One region of the Bradyrhizobium sp. UFLA05-108 genome, then DNA from elsewhere that is predicted to be linked to it. Evidence: predicted binding sites of a transcription regulator. Region 1 holds the regulator's gene; the other holds the start of a gene.
What was found. Region 1 encodes PhoB, which activates phosphate uptake and scavenging genes when phosphate is short. Its sites were predicted from a motif close to TGTCATNNANCTGTCAT; they were not measured.
Positions count from the first base shown of each region.

Region 2: SO140_RS22570 (phospholipase C) is a predicted target of PhoB. The motif match lies at 6,279-6,295, and genes of this name have one in related genera.

Region 1 covers NZ_JBANAZ010000001.1:269,752-277,728, reverse strand. Annotated here, with positions in the region: gene SO140_RS01200 (aspartate aminotransferase family protein) at 1-1,191, opposite strand, end outside; gene SO140_RS01195 (GcrA family cell cycle regulator) at 1,647-2,159, shown strand; gene phoB (phosphate regulon transcriptional regulator PhoB) at 2,385-3,092, opposite strand; gene phoU (phosphate signaling complex protein PhoU) at 3,107-3,823, opposite strand; gene pstB (phosphate ABC transporter ATP-binding protein PstB) at 3,835-4,653, opposite strand; gene pstA (phosphate ABC transporter permease PstA) at 4,650-5,495, opposite strand; gene pstC (phosphate ABC transporter permease subunit PstC) at 5,497-6,486, opposite strand; gene pstS (phosphate ABC transporter substrate-binding protein PstS) at 6,679-7,689, opposite strand; gene SO140_RS01160 (ATP-binding protein) at 7,833-7,977, opposite strand, start outside.
Region 2 covers NZ_JBANAZ010000031.1:7,027-15,003, forward strand. Annotated here, with positions in the region: gene SO140_RS22550 (ATP-dependent Clp protease proteolytic subunit) at 1-543, shown strand, start outside; gene SO140_RS22555 (efflux RND transporter permease subunit) at 779-3,937, opposite strand; gene SO140_RS22560 (efflux RND transporter periplasmic adaptor subunit) at 3,950-5,143, opposite strand; gene SO140_RS22565 (transporter substrate-binding domain-containing protein) at 5,384-6,175, shown strand; gene SO140_RS22570 (phospholipase C) at 6,354-7,977, shown strand, end outside.

The DNA of each region.
Region 1 (7,977 bases):
CTTGAGAGTGGATTCGATCGCGGTGCAGGCACGCTCGAGCCGCGCGACGCCCTCCTCGATCTCCGCCTCGGTGACGATCAAGGGCGGCAGGAAGCGCACCACATTGTCGCCCGCGCCGACGGTGAGCAGCTTTTCGTTGCGCAGCGCCGTGACGAGATCGCCCGAGGGCACCACGGCCTTGACGCCAATCAACAGCCCCTCGCCGCGCACCTCGCTGACGACATCAGGATGGCGGTCGATCACGGAGGCGAGCTTCTGCTTGAGCAGCAGCGACATCTTCTGCACGTGATCGAAGAAGCCGGGCTTGAGCATCACGTCGAGCACGGCGTTCGCCGCGGACACGGCGAGCGGATTGCCTCCGAAGGTCGAGCCGTGCGAGCCGGGCGTCATGCCGGAGGCCGCCTCGGCGGTCGCAAGGCACGCGCCGATCGGAAAGCCGCCGCCAAGCGCTTTCGCCAGCGACATCACGTCAGGGGTCACGCCGAGGCGGCGATGTGCAAAGAGTTCGCCGGTGCGGCCCATGCCGGTCTGCACCTCGTCGAAGGCGAGCAGCAGGCCATGCTCGTCGCAGAGCTGGCGCAGCGCGCGATAGAAGGCGGGAGACGCCGAGCGCACGCCGCCCTCGCCCTGGATCGGCTCGATCAGGATGCCTGCGGTCTGTGGGCCGATCGCCTTCTTGACGGCTTCCAGGTCATCATGCGGCACTTGGTCGAAGCCGTCCATCGGCGGACCGAAGCCTTCGAGATATTTTGCAGACCCCGTAGCGGCGAGCGTTGCCAGCGTGCGGCCATGGAAAGCGCCCTCGAAAGTGATCATGCGGTAGCGCTCGGGATGGCCCTTGGTGGCATGATAGCGGCGCACCACCTTGATCACGCATTCCATCGCCTCGGCGCCGGAATTGCAGAAGAACACGAAGTCCGCAAAGCTCTCGTTGCAGAGCCTGACCGCGAGCTTCTCACCGTCCGGGCTCTGGAACAGGTTCGACATGTGCCAGAGCTTTGTCGCCTGCTCCTGCAGAGCCCCGACCAGATGCGGATGCGCGTGACCGAGCGCATTCACGGCGACGCCCGACGTGAAATCGAGATAGCGCTCTCCATTGGTTGCGACCAGCCAGCAGCCTTCGCCGCGCTCGAAGCCGAGCTCGGCCCTGGCGAAAACGGGAAGCAGATGCGTCGCGGCGCTCTTGGTCATGGCGGTCACTTGGATGTTGGGGCCGGCTGAGGCTGCCTTGCGCAGCGCATCATTGACCTGCCCGGAAAACGAAACGTGCCGCCTTTTAAGGGCGGCACGTGTCACCATTTTATGCTTGGAAAAACCGCTGTCAATGCCGCCAGAAGGCCCTGCAAGGCGCCTGACCCGTAGTCTTGCGGTGGCGATTTTGAGTTCTTTTAGCGACGGAACATGTGGACGCGGAGCCGCAGACTCTTGCGCGGGAGTCACGCCATATTGTAGCGTTTACCGTGTCAGATACGACATCTCGTGCAGCAGTTCTGATCCTCTTAGTCCTCATGTACCGGCGTAACGTTCAGGTGCGTTTTTCGCGCCCGGCGAGCCTTAAGGGATTCTGGGGGCACGGGTTTTTCGAGGCTTAGACATCGCCACGCGGCCCCAAGGATTGGCAGGCGCGCGGCGAAGGGAAGGGTGCAATGACGGTTTTGACCTGGTCCGACGATCGCGTCGAGCAATTGAAAAAGCTCTGGGAAGCCGGGCTTTCGGCCAGCCAGATCGCTGCCGAGCTCGGGAATGTGACGCGCAACGCCGTAATCGGCAAGGTGCACCGGCTGGGCCTGTCCGGTCGCGCCAAGAGCCCGTCCTCGGCGGCTCCCCGGCCCCGCAAGGCGCGCCCCGCACAGCACATGATGCGGGTGAGCCGCCCGATCTCGCGCGGCAACACCGCCCTCGCCCAGGCCTTCGAGGTCGAGGTCGAGCCCGATCCGATCACCTACGACAACGTCGTTCCGATGAGCCAGCGCCTGTCGCTGCTCGAGCTCAACGAGGCGACCTGCCACTGGCCTGTCGGCGATCCCTCGAGCCCGGATTTCTTCTTCTGTGGCGGCAAGTCGCTCTCGGGCCTGCCCTACTGCGCGCAGCATTCGCGCGTCGCCTACCAGCCGGCGGCGGACCGCCGACGCGCACCGGCCAAGCCCGGCACGCGCTGAGGTCATCAGCGCGCGGGGCTGGCCGACGCGCAACGATGGTTCAACAAATTGGATGTCGTCCCTGCGAAAGCAGGGACCCATAATCCAGGGCGCAGTTATTGCGCGGGAAGATCACTCCGAGTCTTCGCCAAACCACTCCCCGTGGTTATGGGTCCCTGCTTTCGCAGGGACGACATCGGAGAATGTGGCGGCAGCCCGCTGGATCACCGCTGCCACCTGCAAACCTTAAGTCTGCTCCGCCTTCGCGAAACGATCGTCCAGCGCGTAGCCGGCGCCACGGACGGTGCGGATCGGGTCCTGCTCGCGGCCGAGATTGAGCAGCTTGCGCAGACGGCCGATGTGGACGTCGACGGTGCGCTCGTCGATATAGATGTCACGGCCCCAGACGCTGTCGAGCAGCTGTTCACGCGAGAACACCCGGCCGGGATGCTCCAGGAAGAACTCCAAGAGGCGATATTCGGTCGGGCCGAGGTCGATCGGCCGTCCGGAGCGCGCGACGCGACGCTTCTCGCGGTCGAGCTCGATGTCGCCGTAGGCGAGTATGGTCGCAAGCCGCTCGGGGCTTGCACGCCGGAGCAGGCCTTTCACGCGCGCGAGCAACTCAGGTACCGAGAACGGCTTGACGATGTAGTCGTCGGCGCCGGTCGCAAGCCCCCGCACCCGCTCGCTCTCCTCGCCGCGTGCCGTGAGCATGATGATCGGCAGCTGCTTGGTCTCGGGCCTGGCGCGAAGCCTGCGGCACAGCTCAATGCCGGACAGGCCCGGCAGCATCCAGTCGAGCACGATCAGGTCGGGGATATGCTCCTTGAGGCGGGTGTCGGCGTCATCGCCGCGCATCACCGTCTCGACATCGTAGCCGTCGCCTTCGAGGTTGTAGCGCAATAGCTCGGTCAGCGCTTCCTCGTCCTCAACAACCAGAATGCGTGCGCCCATGGCGTCGTCGCTCCTTAAGTGTTCGGCACGGTCGTGGCGAAGGTCGTCATGTCGCCCTTCGGGCGCTTGTCGGCGATGGCCTGACCTTCGATCATGTAAAAAACGGTCTCGGCGATGTTGGTCGCATGGTCGCCGATCCGCTCGATGTTCTTGGCGCAGAACATCAAATGGATGCAGAACGAGATGTTGCGCGGATCCTCCATCATGTAGGTGAGGAGCTCGCGGAACAGCGAGGTGCAGATCGCGTCGACCTCCTCGTCGCCTTTCCACACCACCATCGCCGCCGGCAGGTCATGCGCGGCATAGGCGTCCAGCACCGACTTCACCTGCTGCTGCACGAGGTCGGTCATGTGTTCCAGGCCGCGGAACAGCTTTAGCGGATGGAAATCGGTCTCGAGCGCGGCGACGCGCTTGCCCATGTTCTTGGCAAGGTCGCCGATCCGCTCCAGATCGGTCGCGACGCGCATGGCGCCAACGATCTCGCGCAAGTCGACCGCCATCGGCTGGCGGCGCGCGATCGTGAGCACGGCGCGCTCCTCGATCTTCTTCTGGAGCGCGTCGATCTCGGCGTCGGTTGCCACCACGCGCTGGCCGAGCGCGACGTCACGGCGGATCAGCGCATCGACGGAATCGACGATCATGCGCTCGGCAAGGCCGCCCATCTCCGCAACGAGCCGCGTGAGCTCTTGCAGGTCGGTGTCGAAGGCCTTTGCGGTATGTTCAGAAGCCATTTCCTGTCTCCTCAGCCGAAGCGGCCGGTGATGTAGTCTTGGGTACGCCGGTCGCTGGGCGACGTGAAGATCTTGCTGGTCTCGTCGAACTCGATCAGCTCGCCGAGATACATGAAGGCGGTCTTGTCCGAGACGCGCGCCGCCTGCTGCATGTTGTGGGTGACGATCGCGATCGTGTAGTTCTCGGCGAGCTCCTGGATAAGCTCCTCGACCTTAGCGGTCGAGATCGGATCGAGCGCCGAGCAGGGCTCGTCGAACAGGATCACCTCGGGACGCACCGCCACGGTGCGGGCGATGCAGAGACGCTGCTGCTGGCCGCCGGAGAGCGACAGGCCGGAGGCGTTGAGCTTGTCCTTGACCTCGTTCCACAGCGCGCCGCCGCGCAGCGCCTTCTCGACGCGGACGTCCATCTCCGATTTGGAGATCTTCTCATAGAGGCGGATGCCGAAGGCGATGTTCTCGTAGATCGTCATCGGGAACGGCGTCGGCTTCTGGAACACCATGCCGACCCGGGCGCGCAGCAGGTTGAGGTCGAGCTTGGAGTCGAGGATGTTGGTCTGGTCCAGCATGAGCTGACCGGTGGCGCGCTGTCCCGGATAGAGATCGTACATCCGGTTGAAGATGCGCAGCAGGGTCGACTTGCCGCAGCCGGATGGGCCGATGAACGCCGTGACGCGATTGGTGCCGAGCGTCAGGTTGATGTTCTTCAGCGCGTGGTGCTCGCCATAATAGAAGTTGAGATTGCGCACCGTCACCTTGGCCGGAGCCTCGGGCAGCGTCGGAGACGCCTGACGCCCGGTGGAACTTACGGAAACGGACAGATCGCTCATTTTGCAGTCCTCTCGGCGCCAAGAATGCGCGCGCCAATGTTCAGGGCAAGCACGGTCAGGGTGATCAGCAGCGCCCCGCTCCAGGCCAACTGCTTCCAGTAGGCATAGGGGCTCTGCACGAAATTGTTGATGGTGACCGGCAGGTTCGCCATCGTCTTGTTCAGGCTGAGGCTGAAGAACTGGTTCGACAAGGCGGTGAACAGCAGCGGCGCGGTCTCGCCGGCGACGCGTGCGGTGGCGAGCAGCACGCCGGTGATGAGACCGGAGCGCGCCGCGCGGTAGGCGATCCGCTTGATCACCAGCGAACGCGGCAGCCCAAGAGCAGAAGCCGCCTCGCGTAGCGCGTTCGGCACCAGCAGCAGCATGTCCTCGGTGGTGCGCAGCACGACCGGGATCACGATGACGGCCAGCGCCAGCGCGCCGGCGATCGCCGAGAAGCCGCGCATCGGCACCACCACCGCACCATAGATGAACAGGCCGATGATGATGGAGGGTGCCGACAAGAGGATGTCGTTGATGAAGCGGATTACCGAGGTCAACTTGTCGTTGCGACCGTATTCGGCGAGATAGGTCCCGGCGAACAGGCCAAGCGGCGCGCCGATGCCGACGCCGATCACGGTCATGATGATCGAACCGATGATGGCGTTGCGCAGGCCGCCTTCGGTCGAGCCCGGAGGCGGAGTGTCCGCGACGAAGATCTGAAGGTTCAGACCGGTGAGGCCGTTGTAAAGCAAGGTGATCAGGATCAGCGCGAGCCAGGTGACGCCGAAGGCGGCGGCAGCGATGCAGAGACCACGGATGACGATGTCCTTGCGGCGGCGGCGTGCGTAGATCGGGTTCATGTTACTTCCCCGCCTTCTTTTCGAGACGCAGCAGCATCAGCCGCGCGCCGGCGAGCACGAAGAACGTCAGCACGAACAGCAGCAGGCCGAGCAGGATCAGGCCGGACTGATGCAGGCCGTCGCTTTCGGCGAACTCGCTGGCGATCGCCGCCGAGATGGTCGTGCCTGGGGCGAAGATCGACGACGAGATGCGGAAGGAGTTGCCGATGATGAAGGTCACCGCCATGGTCTCACCCAGCGCACGTCCGAGTGCCAGCATGACGCCGCCGATGATGCCGACGCGCGTGTAGGGGATCACCACGCTGCGCACGACTTCCCAGGTGGTGCAGCCGACGCCATAGGCGGCTTCCTTCAGGACCGGCGGCACGGTCTTGAACACGTCGACCGAGATCGAGGTGATGAAGGGAAGCACCATGATCGCGAGGATCAGCGAGGCGTTGAACAGGCTGAGATAGGACGGCGGGCCGGCGAAGATCGCGCCCAGCACCGGAACGCCGTCGAACAGCTTGATCATGAAGGGCTGGAAGGTGTTGGCCAGGAACGGACCCAGCACGAAGAAGCCCCACATGCCGTAGATGATCGAGGGAATGCCGGCGAGCAACTCGACCGCCATGCCGATCGGGCGGCGCAGCCATTGCGGGCAGAGCTCGGTGAGGAAGATCGCGATGCCGAGGCCGACGGGAATGGCGATCAGCATTGCGATGAAGGAGGTGACGAGCGTGCCGTAAATCGGCCCGAGCGCGCCGAGCACCGGCGGATCGGCAGAGGGCGCCCAACGTTGGGTCCACAGGAAGGCGAGGCCGTATTCCCTGATGGCCGGGAAGGCGCCGACGATCAGCGACACGATGATGCCGCCGAGGATCAGGAGGACCGAGATCGCGCTGAGCCGCGTGATCCAATAGAAGGTCATGTCGCCGAGCTTGAACGCGCTCAAGGCCTTGGCGCGATCATATGGTCCGGCGTCGTCGACGATATCGCTTTGAACGGCCATCTCTGCCACGCCGATCCCCTGTACCAATTTATCTACGCTTATTGTCGGTCTCGTGCCCCGGATGCGGCGCAGCGCGAAGCGGTGCGACGCTGATCCGGGGCCGAAGTTATTGCACCCAAAGTCTTCTGGGTCCCGGCTCAGCGGCGCGTCATTTCATGCCGTACCGCGTCCGGGAGACGAGAGCCGCTGCGATCAGCTCTTGATCTCGGCAGCCCAGGTCTTCTCGATCAGCTGGACGACGCTGTCCGGCATCGGGATGTAGTCGAGCTCCTCGGCCGCCTTGCTGCCGTTCTTGAAGGCCCAGCGGAAGAACTTGATGGCTTCCTGCGAGGCCGCCTTGTCGGTGGCGTCCTTGTGCATCAGGATGAAGGTCGCCGCGGTGATCGGCCAGGACTTGTCGCCGGGCTGGTCGGTCAGGATGACGTAGTAGCCCGGAGCCTTGCCCCAGTCGGCGTTGGACGCGGCCGCCTGGAAGGCCTCGACGGTCGGCTGCACCGGCTTGCCGGCCTTGTTGACGAGACCGGTGTAGGTCAGCTTGTTCTGCTTGGCATAGGCGTACTCGACATAACCGATCGAGTTCTTGGTCTGGCTGATGTTGCCCGACACGCCCTCGTTGCCCTTGGCGCCGACACCGACCGGCCATTCGACGGCCGTGCCCTCACCGACCTTGCTCTTCCAGTCCGCGCTGGCCTTGGAGAGGTAGTTGGTGAAGTTGAAGGTGGTGCCCGAACCGTCCGAGCGGCGGACCACGGTGATCGCGTCCGACGGCAGCTTCACGTTCGGATTGAGCTTCTTGATGGCAGCATCATCCCACTTGGTGATCTTGCCGAGGTAGATGTTGGCGAGGGTCTCGCCGTCGAAGGTCAGCTCGCCGGCCTTCACGCCCTCGATGTTGACCACGGGGACGATGGCGCCCATGACCATCGGCCACTGAACGAGGCCGTCCTTCTCGAGCTGCTCGGCCTTGAGTGGCGCATCGCTGGCGCCGAAGGTCACGGTCTTGGCCTGGATCTGCTTGATGCCGCCGCCGGAGCCTATCGACTGATAGTTCAGACCGTTGCCGGTCTCCTTTTTGTAGGCGTCAGCCCACTTCGAATAGATCGGGAACGGGAACGTCGCGCCGGCGCCGGTGATGTCGGCAGCGAAGGCCGACGTCGATGCGGCCACCAGGCCAGCAGCGACGATAGTTTTGATGAAATTCATGCTGGTCTCCATAGTGGGGAGCGAAGCGCCATGCGCGCCCGATCGCGCTCCCGCGCCGCCCCTTTAGGAGCGATCGGTAGTGCTTTTACGAAGGTTTCGTGACAGTCGGATGACAGGCTTAAGCGCCTGAGATAGCTGGATTTTCAGCTTGCAGCTGGGGGCTTGGCCTGGGGAAAACAGGCCGTGAAAGTGGCGCCCTGTTTGAGCACGCTTTCGATCAAAAGCCGGCCGCGGTGCCGGTTAACGATATGTTTCACCAGCGATAATCCGAGGCCCGTCCCGCCCTGC
Region 2 (7,977 bases), on a different contig from region 1:
AGCGGGCCGGTGCAGGAGCCGATGAGCGAGCGTGTCGCTGCGGCCCTTGATCGTTACAAGGCCGATCGACGCCGGCTCGTGCTCGTCCTCAACTCGCCGGGCGGCTCGATCGAGCATGGACGCAAAGTCGTCGCCGCGATCCGCGCCCGCGATCGTGCGATCGATACGCTCGTCCAGAAAGCCGGCGTCTGTGCCTCGATGTGCGTTCCGATTTTTCTCGCTGGCGCCAGCCGGATGGCCGATCCCGAAGCCTACTTCATGTTTCACCAGGCCAGCTTACAGAGCAGTGCCAGGGAAAGCATGAAGCAACGGGAGTTCGGCAGCGTCGAGAATGCTTTCTTCTCGGAAATGGTCAAGTCGATCGAGACGCATGCCACCGACGAGTTCTTCCGTAACGACATCGGCATCCGCGGCGTTAGCGAGGTCTGGCTTGCCATGATGCGTAAGAAGATCTCGGGCAGCGATATCTGGATGAGCGGTCAACAGCTCGTAGATGAGGGCTCTGGCATCGTCGATAGCCTTGTTCGCACGCCCGCTCGTTAGCAGACATCAGCCAACTGCACCAAGTCTGAGGGCACGTACCAGGGCACAGGATCAGCTCGGCCGCCCGGTATCCGTCCTAACGCAGGCGTTGCGATCATGACTGTATGCACCTGATTTGCCCGACGCGTCAAGTTATTTCGTAAAATACGAAATTTTCGTGCCGGCGTCGTCAGCTACTTTGCATGGGGTTGTTTTCGACATTTTTGCTCCTCCCTCGTCGGAGAGAGGGGAGCGCTTAGGATTTCGCCTCGACGGCCGGCTTCGCCACCGGCGCTGTCTTCTTCGACGCACGCCAGTTCTCGAAACGCTGCACCACCACGAAGAAGGCAGGCACGAACAACACGGCGAGGCAGGTCGAGGCGAGCATCCCTGAGAACACGGTGATGCCGATCGACTTGCGGGCGCTGGCGCCGGCGCCGGTTGCGAGCACCAGCGGCACGACGCCGAGGATGAAGGCGAACGACGTCATCAGGATCGGCCGGAAGCGGGCGCGTGCCGCTTCGATCGCGGACTCCAGCAACGGTTTGCCGTCGCGGACGTGCAACTCCAGCCCGACCTCGACGATCAGGATGGCGTTCTTGGCCGACAGCGCGATGAGGAGGATCAGGCCGATCTGGCAATAGAGGTTGTTGTCGATGTTGAGGCCATTGAGCACCAGCATCGGCCCGATCAGCGACAGCGGCACCGCGAGGATCACCGAGATCGGTGCGTACCAGCTTTCGTACTGGCCTGCGAGCACGAGATAGACCAGCAGCATGGCGAGGCCGAACACCCAGTAGATCTGGTTGGAGACGGCCTTCTCCTGATAGGACATCGCGGTCCATTCGAAGCCGGTGCCGGGCGGCAGCGTCTTGTCCGCGATCTCCTTCATCAATTGCAGGGATTCGCCGGACGAGTACCCCTGCGCCGGCAGGCCGACGATGGTCGAGGAGGGATAGAGATTGTAGAGGCTGATCAGCGACGGACCCGTGGCCGGCGTGATCGTGGCGACGGTGCCGATCGGGATCATGTCGCCGTTCGAGTTGCGAACCTGCATGTTGGCGATGTCGCGCTCGGTGACGCGGAACGCCGGATCGGCCTGGGTATAGACCTGGAACACGCGGCCGAACTTGTTGAACTGGTTGACGTAGGATGAGCCGAGATAGGTCGACAGCGCCGAGAATACCTGGTCCGTCGTCACATGCAGCGTCTGGGTCTTGATGCGGTCGATCTCGACGTTGAATTGCGGCACCGACGAGCGGAACGAGGACGAGACGCGCTGGAGCGCACTCTGGCTCTGGGCGTTAGAGACCATCGCGCTCGTGATCGCCTGGAGCTTTGCGAAATCGCTGTTGCCGTCGCGCAGCTCGACCTGCATCGAGAAGCCGGCGGCGTTGCCGATGCCCTGAATCGGCGGCGGCGGCAGCACCAGCGTGCGTGCCTCCATGATGGTCGCGACCCTGTCGTTCAGGCCGTACACCAGCGAACGCAGATCCTCGCCTTTGCCCCGCGCATCCCAGTCCTTCAGGATGATGTAGGCGACGCCGGCATTCGCGAGGCTCGCGCTGTTGTCGAGCGCGGAAATGCCGGCAATGGTGATGACCTGCTGGACGCCCGGCGTGTCCTTGATAAGCTCGCTGGCCTTGTCGAGCACCTTCTGGGTTCGCTCGAGAGAAGCGCCGTCGGGTAGCTGCACGGCGGCGATCAGATAGCCCTGGTCCTCGATCGGCAGGAAGCCGGTCGGCACCCGTGAGAGGCCGTAGCCGCCGATCGCGATCAGGACCAATGCAATCGCGACCGAGACCGTGGCGTTCCTGACGAGGGCGCCGATCAGCCGCGTATAACCCCGCTCGACGCGGTTATAGACGGCGTTGAAGCCGCGGTAGAAGAAGTTGCGCTGCTCCGGCGGCACGGTCGGCCGCAGCCACAGCGCGCACTGCGTCGGCTTCAGCGTCGCCGCGTTGATGGCGCTGAGCAGCGCGGTCGCGGCGATCACCAGCGCGAATTGCGAATAGATGCGACCCGTGAGTCCTGCGAGGAACGAGGCCGGCAGGAACACCGAGATCAGCACAAGAGTAATTCCGACGATCGGCGCGAACAGCTGGTCCATCGCCCGGATCGCGGCGTCGTGACCGTTCATGCCCTGCTCGATGTTGTGGGCGGCGCCTTCCACAACGACGATGGCGTCGTCGACCACGATGCCGATCGCGAGCACGATCGCAAACAGCGTCGACATGTTGATGGTGAAGCCGAGCGCGGCCATGGCGGCGAACGCGCCAATGATGGTCACCGGCACCGTCGTCGCCGGCACCAGCATCGCGCGCCAATCCTGCAGGAACACCAGGATCACGACCAGGACCAGGAGACCCGCCTCGATCAGGGTCATGTAGACCTCATGCACCGAGGCCTGCACGAATTTGGTGGTGTCGAACGGCGTGTCGTATTTGATGCCTTCCGGAAATCGCTTGGCGAGTTCCGCCATCTTCTTTTCGACGGCCTGCTCGACCTGCAGCGCATTGGCGCCGGGCGACTGGAACACGCCGATGCCGGTGGCGGGCTGCTTGTTGAGCGAGAATATCTGGCTGTAGGTCTGCGCGCCCAGCTCGACCCAGCCGACGTCGCGCACGCGCGTGACGTCGCCGCTGGTGCCGGTCTTGACGATGATGTTCTCGAACTGCGTGGTGTCGTCGAGGCGTCCGTTGACGTTGAGAGTGTACTGGAACGCCTGACCCGGCGGCGTCGGCGGCGCGCCGACCTGGCCGGCCGACACCTGTTGGCTCTGCTGCTGGATCGCGTTGATGACGTCCTGCGGCACCAGATCGCGGGCCAGCAGCTTGTTGGGATCCAGCCACACCCGCATCGAATACTGGCCGGCGCCGAATACCGTGACGTTGCCAACGCCGGGCAGGCGCGAGAGCTCGTCGCGGATGTTGATGGTGGCGTAGTTGCTCAAATAAAGGCTGTCGAACCTGGAGTCCGGCGAGGTCAGCGTTACGAACAGCAGGATCGAGGTCGACCGTTTCTGCACGGTCACGCCCTGGTTCTGCACCGATTGCGGGAGTTGCGACAAAGCGCTGGAGACGCGGTTCTGCACCAGCACTTGCGCGAAGTTGAGGTCGGTGCCGATCTTGAAGGTCACGGTCAACGTGTAGGTGCCGTCGGAGCCGCTGTAGGACTGCATATAGAGCATGTCCTCGACACCGTTGACCTGCTGCTCGATCGGCAGCGCGACCGTGTCGATCACGGTTTTCGCGCTGGCGCCGGGATAGCGCGTGGTGACCTGCACCGTGGGCGGTACCACGTCCGGATATTGCGCGATTGCGAGGTTGAACAGAGCGACGCCGCCGATCAGGATCATCAGAAGCGCGATGACGTTCGAGAGGACCGGCCGCTCGATGAAGAATTTTGAGATCATGGCCGGCAGCTCCTACTTGGCAGACGCCTGTGGCTGCTCGATCTTCGTCAGCTGCGGATCGATCTTCTGGCCCGGGATCACCCGCAACAAGCCTGCGATCACGACACGGTCGTCCGGCTTCAGGCCGTTCTCGATCACGCGCAGGCCGTTGTCGACCTGACCAATTTGCACCTTGCGCTGCTCGACCGTGTTCTCGTTGTTGACCACCAGCAGATAGCGGCCGCCCTGGTCGCTGCCAAGGGCTGTGTCGGGGACAAGAAGCGCATTCTTGTCCTGGTCGAAGGGCACGCGGACGCGGACGAAATAGCCGGGCAGCAAAACCCGCTTGTCATTGGGAATGAGGCCGCGCACCGCGAGCGTGCCGGTCGACGAGTTGAGGGTGGGCGAGACATAATCGAGGTGGCCCTCATGCGGATAGCCGGTCTCGGTTTGCAGGCCGACCTCGACCGGCAACTGCTTGAGGTCGGCGACGGTCATTCCGCGGCGGGCTGCTTCGGCGCGGATGCGTAGGACGTCCTGCTCATTGACCGTGAAGTTCACCCAGATCGGGTCCAGCGCGACAATGGTCGCGAGCTGCGTCGGGGAGGAGACGCCGACGAGCTCGCCGATCGAGACCAGGTGCGCGCTGACGATGCCGTCGAAAGGCGCCGAGACCTTTGTGTAGCCGTAATTGACCTCGGCGAGCCTCGTGTTGACCTGGGCCTGCTGGAGACTGGCTTGGGCGTTGTCACGGGTGGATGTCGACGTGTCGAGGGTCGATTGTGAGACCGCCTGGCGCTGCACGAGCTCGGTCTGCCGCTTGAAGTCGGCTTCGGCCTGCTTGAGCGTGGCCTGCGCGCCGACCTCGGCGGCCTGCGCCTGTTCGACCTTCAGCTTGTAGGTTTCCGGCTCGATCGTGAAGAGCTGGGTGCCCTGTTTCACGAAGGTGCCGTCCTGATAGTCGATCGTTTGCAAAAAGCCCTGCACGCGGGCCACGAGATCTACGCTCTTGATCGGCGCAGTGTTGCCGGTGGCCTCGACATAGCGCGTCACTGCGCGCTGCACGGGCACTGCGACATCCACCTTGGGCGGCGGCGGCGGCGCGTAGACGTTCTTCTGATCGCACCCCGCAAGTGCGACGACGACGGTCATTGCGGCGAGGAGCCGCCCGATCTGTCCAGGCTGTTGATCGTGCCGTGCGGGACAAGCGAGATTCGCGCGCGTCATTGCGGTGTTCCCCGTCTGTTGTATGCCTGCGGCAGGCCGCCTCGCGATTTGATAGCAACAAACGGGGGGCCGTGGAACACCATAGCCATGGCGGCGCGATGGTCTTGCACTGCGAAGAGCGGCGCGGCATGTGACAGTTTTGTCTGTGATTACGGCAAATCCGCTTTTCACCGGGCGCACGATCGATCACAATTTCGACGGGGTACGGATGACGGACGAGCGGACGGGGAGACACATGACATGCCAATCTCGATCTGGCCGGCCTGCGCCGGTCTCGCGCTCGCGGCGATGATGGCGGTGCCGGCGATGGCGGAGGATCTCAGGGCTGAAATTGCGCCGAGCGGCAAATTGCGCGTCGCCATCGCGATCAGCCCGGCCGGCGGCGCGTTCTGGTCGACCAGGACTGAAGCAGGCTTCGCCGGCGTGCCCGTCGACCTCGGCAAGGCGATGGCGGGCGAGCTCGGCGTGTCAGTCGAATATGTGGTGCACAACAATTCCGGACAGATCACCGACACGGCCGCGAGGGGGAGCTGGGATGTCACGTTCCTGCCGAAGGATCCCGAACGTGAGACCAAGATGGCGTTCGGGCCGATCTACGAGGTCGCCGACGCCACATACATCGTCAAGCCGGGATCGGGCGTGACCAATTTTGCGACGCTCGACCAGCCCGGCATCAAGGTTGCCGCCGTCAACGCCACGACCACGATGCGCGGCGCCGTCGCGCATCTAAAGGCTGCGAAGGTGACGGGCTATCAGACCTATGACGAAATCTTCGAACTCCTGAAGAACGGTGAGATCGACGCCTTCGCGCTGTCGCGCGACCAGCTCAACAAGATGGCGCAAAAGATTCCCGGCACGCGCGTGCTGGACGAGACCTTCAAGAAGACGGTCACTGCGGTCGCCGTGCCACTCGGCCATTCGCAGGCGCTGGCGTTCGTCACCAAGTTCATGACCGATGCGCTCGTCAATGGCACCTTGCGCAGAGCCTATGACGCCAACGGCCTGAAGGACGCGCCGATCCGGACGGAATAGGGCGTCCCTTCGTCGAAACGAGCGCGCTGAGGATCTCGGCCAAACACGCCGCCCAAAAAAAACGCAGCCTCGCGAAGGCCGCGTGATGCGGTCTGCGTCAAACCGACACAGACCTGTCATTCACGGCGGTTAGTTTGCCGCGCGTCGATGTCATAATTTTTGATCTTGGGGCAATAAGATGAAAAACAAACTTCTCGGCACGACCGCGATTCTCGCGGTCGCGATGGCGCTCGTGTGCGGCGCACCGGTGTTCGGTCAGGACGACTTCGATCGCGATCAACGCCACCACCACACCGAGACGCCGATCAAGCATCTCGTGGTCATCTTCAACGAGAACCGCTCGTTCGACAATTATTTCGCAACGTATCCGAATGCGACCAACCCGTCGGGCTCGATTCCTTTCGTTGCCAAGCCGCATACGCCGAAGGTGAACAACCTCGCCAACGCCAACTTGCTGACAAGCAATCCGAACAACAACGCGGCCAACGGCGCCGGCGCGACGAATCCTTTCCGTCTTGACCGCACGCAGGCCAACACTCAGTCGCAGAACCATGCCTACACGCCGGAGCAGCAGGCCTATGACAACGGCAAGGCTGATCTGTTCCCGAAATATACCGGTCGCGGCACAGCCGGCGGCGTCGGTGCTTTCGGCACCACCGGCCAGGTGATGGGCTATTTCGACGGCAACACCGTCACCGCGTTCTGGAATTACGCGCAGCACTTCGCGATGAACGACAATGCCTACACCGACACCTATGGTCCGTCGACGGTGGGCGCGTTGAACGTGATTTCGGGCCAGACCAATGGCGCAGTGGCGGTGCTCGGCAATAATCCCACGCAAATCATCGCAGACGGCCAGGGTGGCCTCACGGTGATCGGCGACCCCGGTCCCGCCTATGATCCTTGCAGCACGCCGGGCTACACGACGCAGGTCACGATGACCGGCAAGAACATTGGTGATCTGCTCAACGATGCCGGCATCAGCTGGGGTTCGTTCATGGGCGGCTTCGATCTTTCCGTGACCAACTCGAACGGCACCACCGGCTGCGCACGCAGCTCGTTTTCGACCGTCGTCGGCGCCGCCAAGGCGGACTATGTTCCGCATCACGCCTGGTTTCAGTTCTACAAGTCGACCGCGAATTCGACCCATGCGCGGCCGAGCTCGGTCCATGCGATCGGCCACACCTACGAGAAGGACGGCAAGACCCTCGATCCCGCCAATCACGGCTACGACCTCGAGGATTTTTACGCGGCGGTGAAGGCAGGCAATCTCCCAGCGGTCTCCTACGTCAAACTGCCTGCCTATCAGGATGGCCATGCTGGCTATTCCGATCCCCTCGACGAGCAGCAGGGAACGGTCGAGCTGATCAACTTCCTCCAGAAGCAGCCCGAGTGGCGCGAGACGGCTGTCATCATCACCTATGACGACTCGGACGGCTGGTATGACCACGCTTACGCCACGCCTACGAGCGCCTCCTACGACACGACCGCCGATCAGCTTAACGGTTCCGGCCAGTGCGGCCTCGGCACCGCCAAGCAGCCGCAACAGAACGGTGTCAGCGGCAAGCCCGTCAACGGCCGTTGCGGTCCCGCCACCCGCGTGCCCTTCGTCGTGATCTCGCCCTACGCCAAGACCAACTTCGTCAGCCACACCGCCATCTCACAGGCTTCGGTGGTGCGCTTCATCGAAGACAACTGGCTGCACGGCAAGCGCCTCGGCGGCGGCTCGTTCGATGCAACGGCCGGTTCGATCATGGATCTGTTCGATTTCCATCAGGACCATGGCCACGATCTCAGGATCG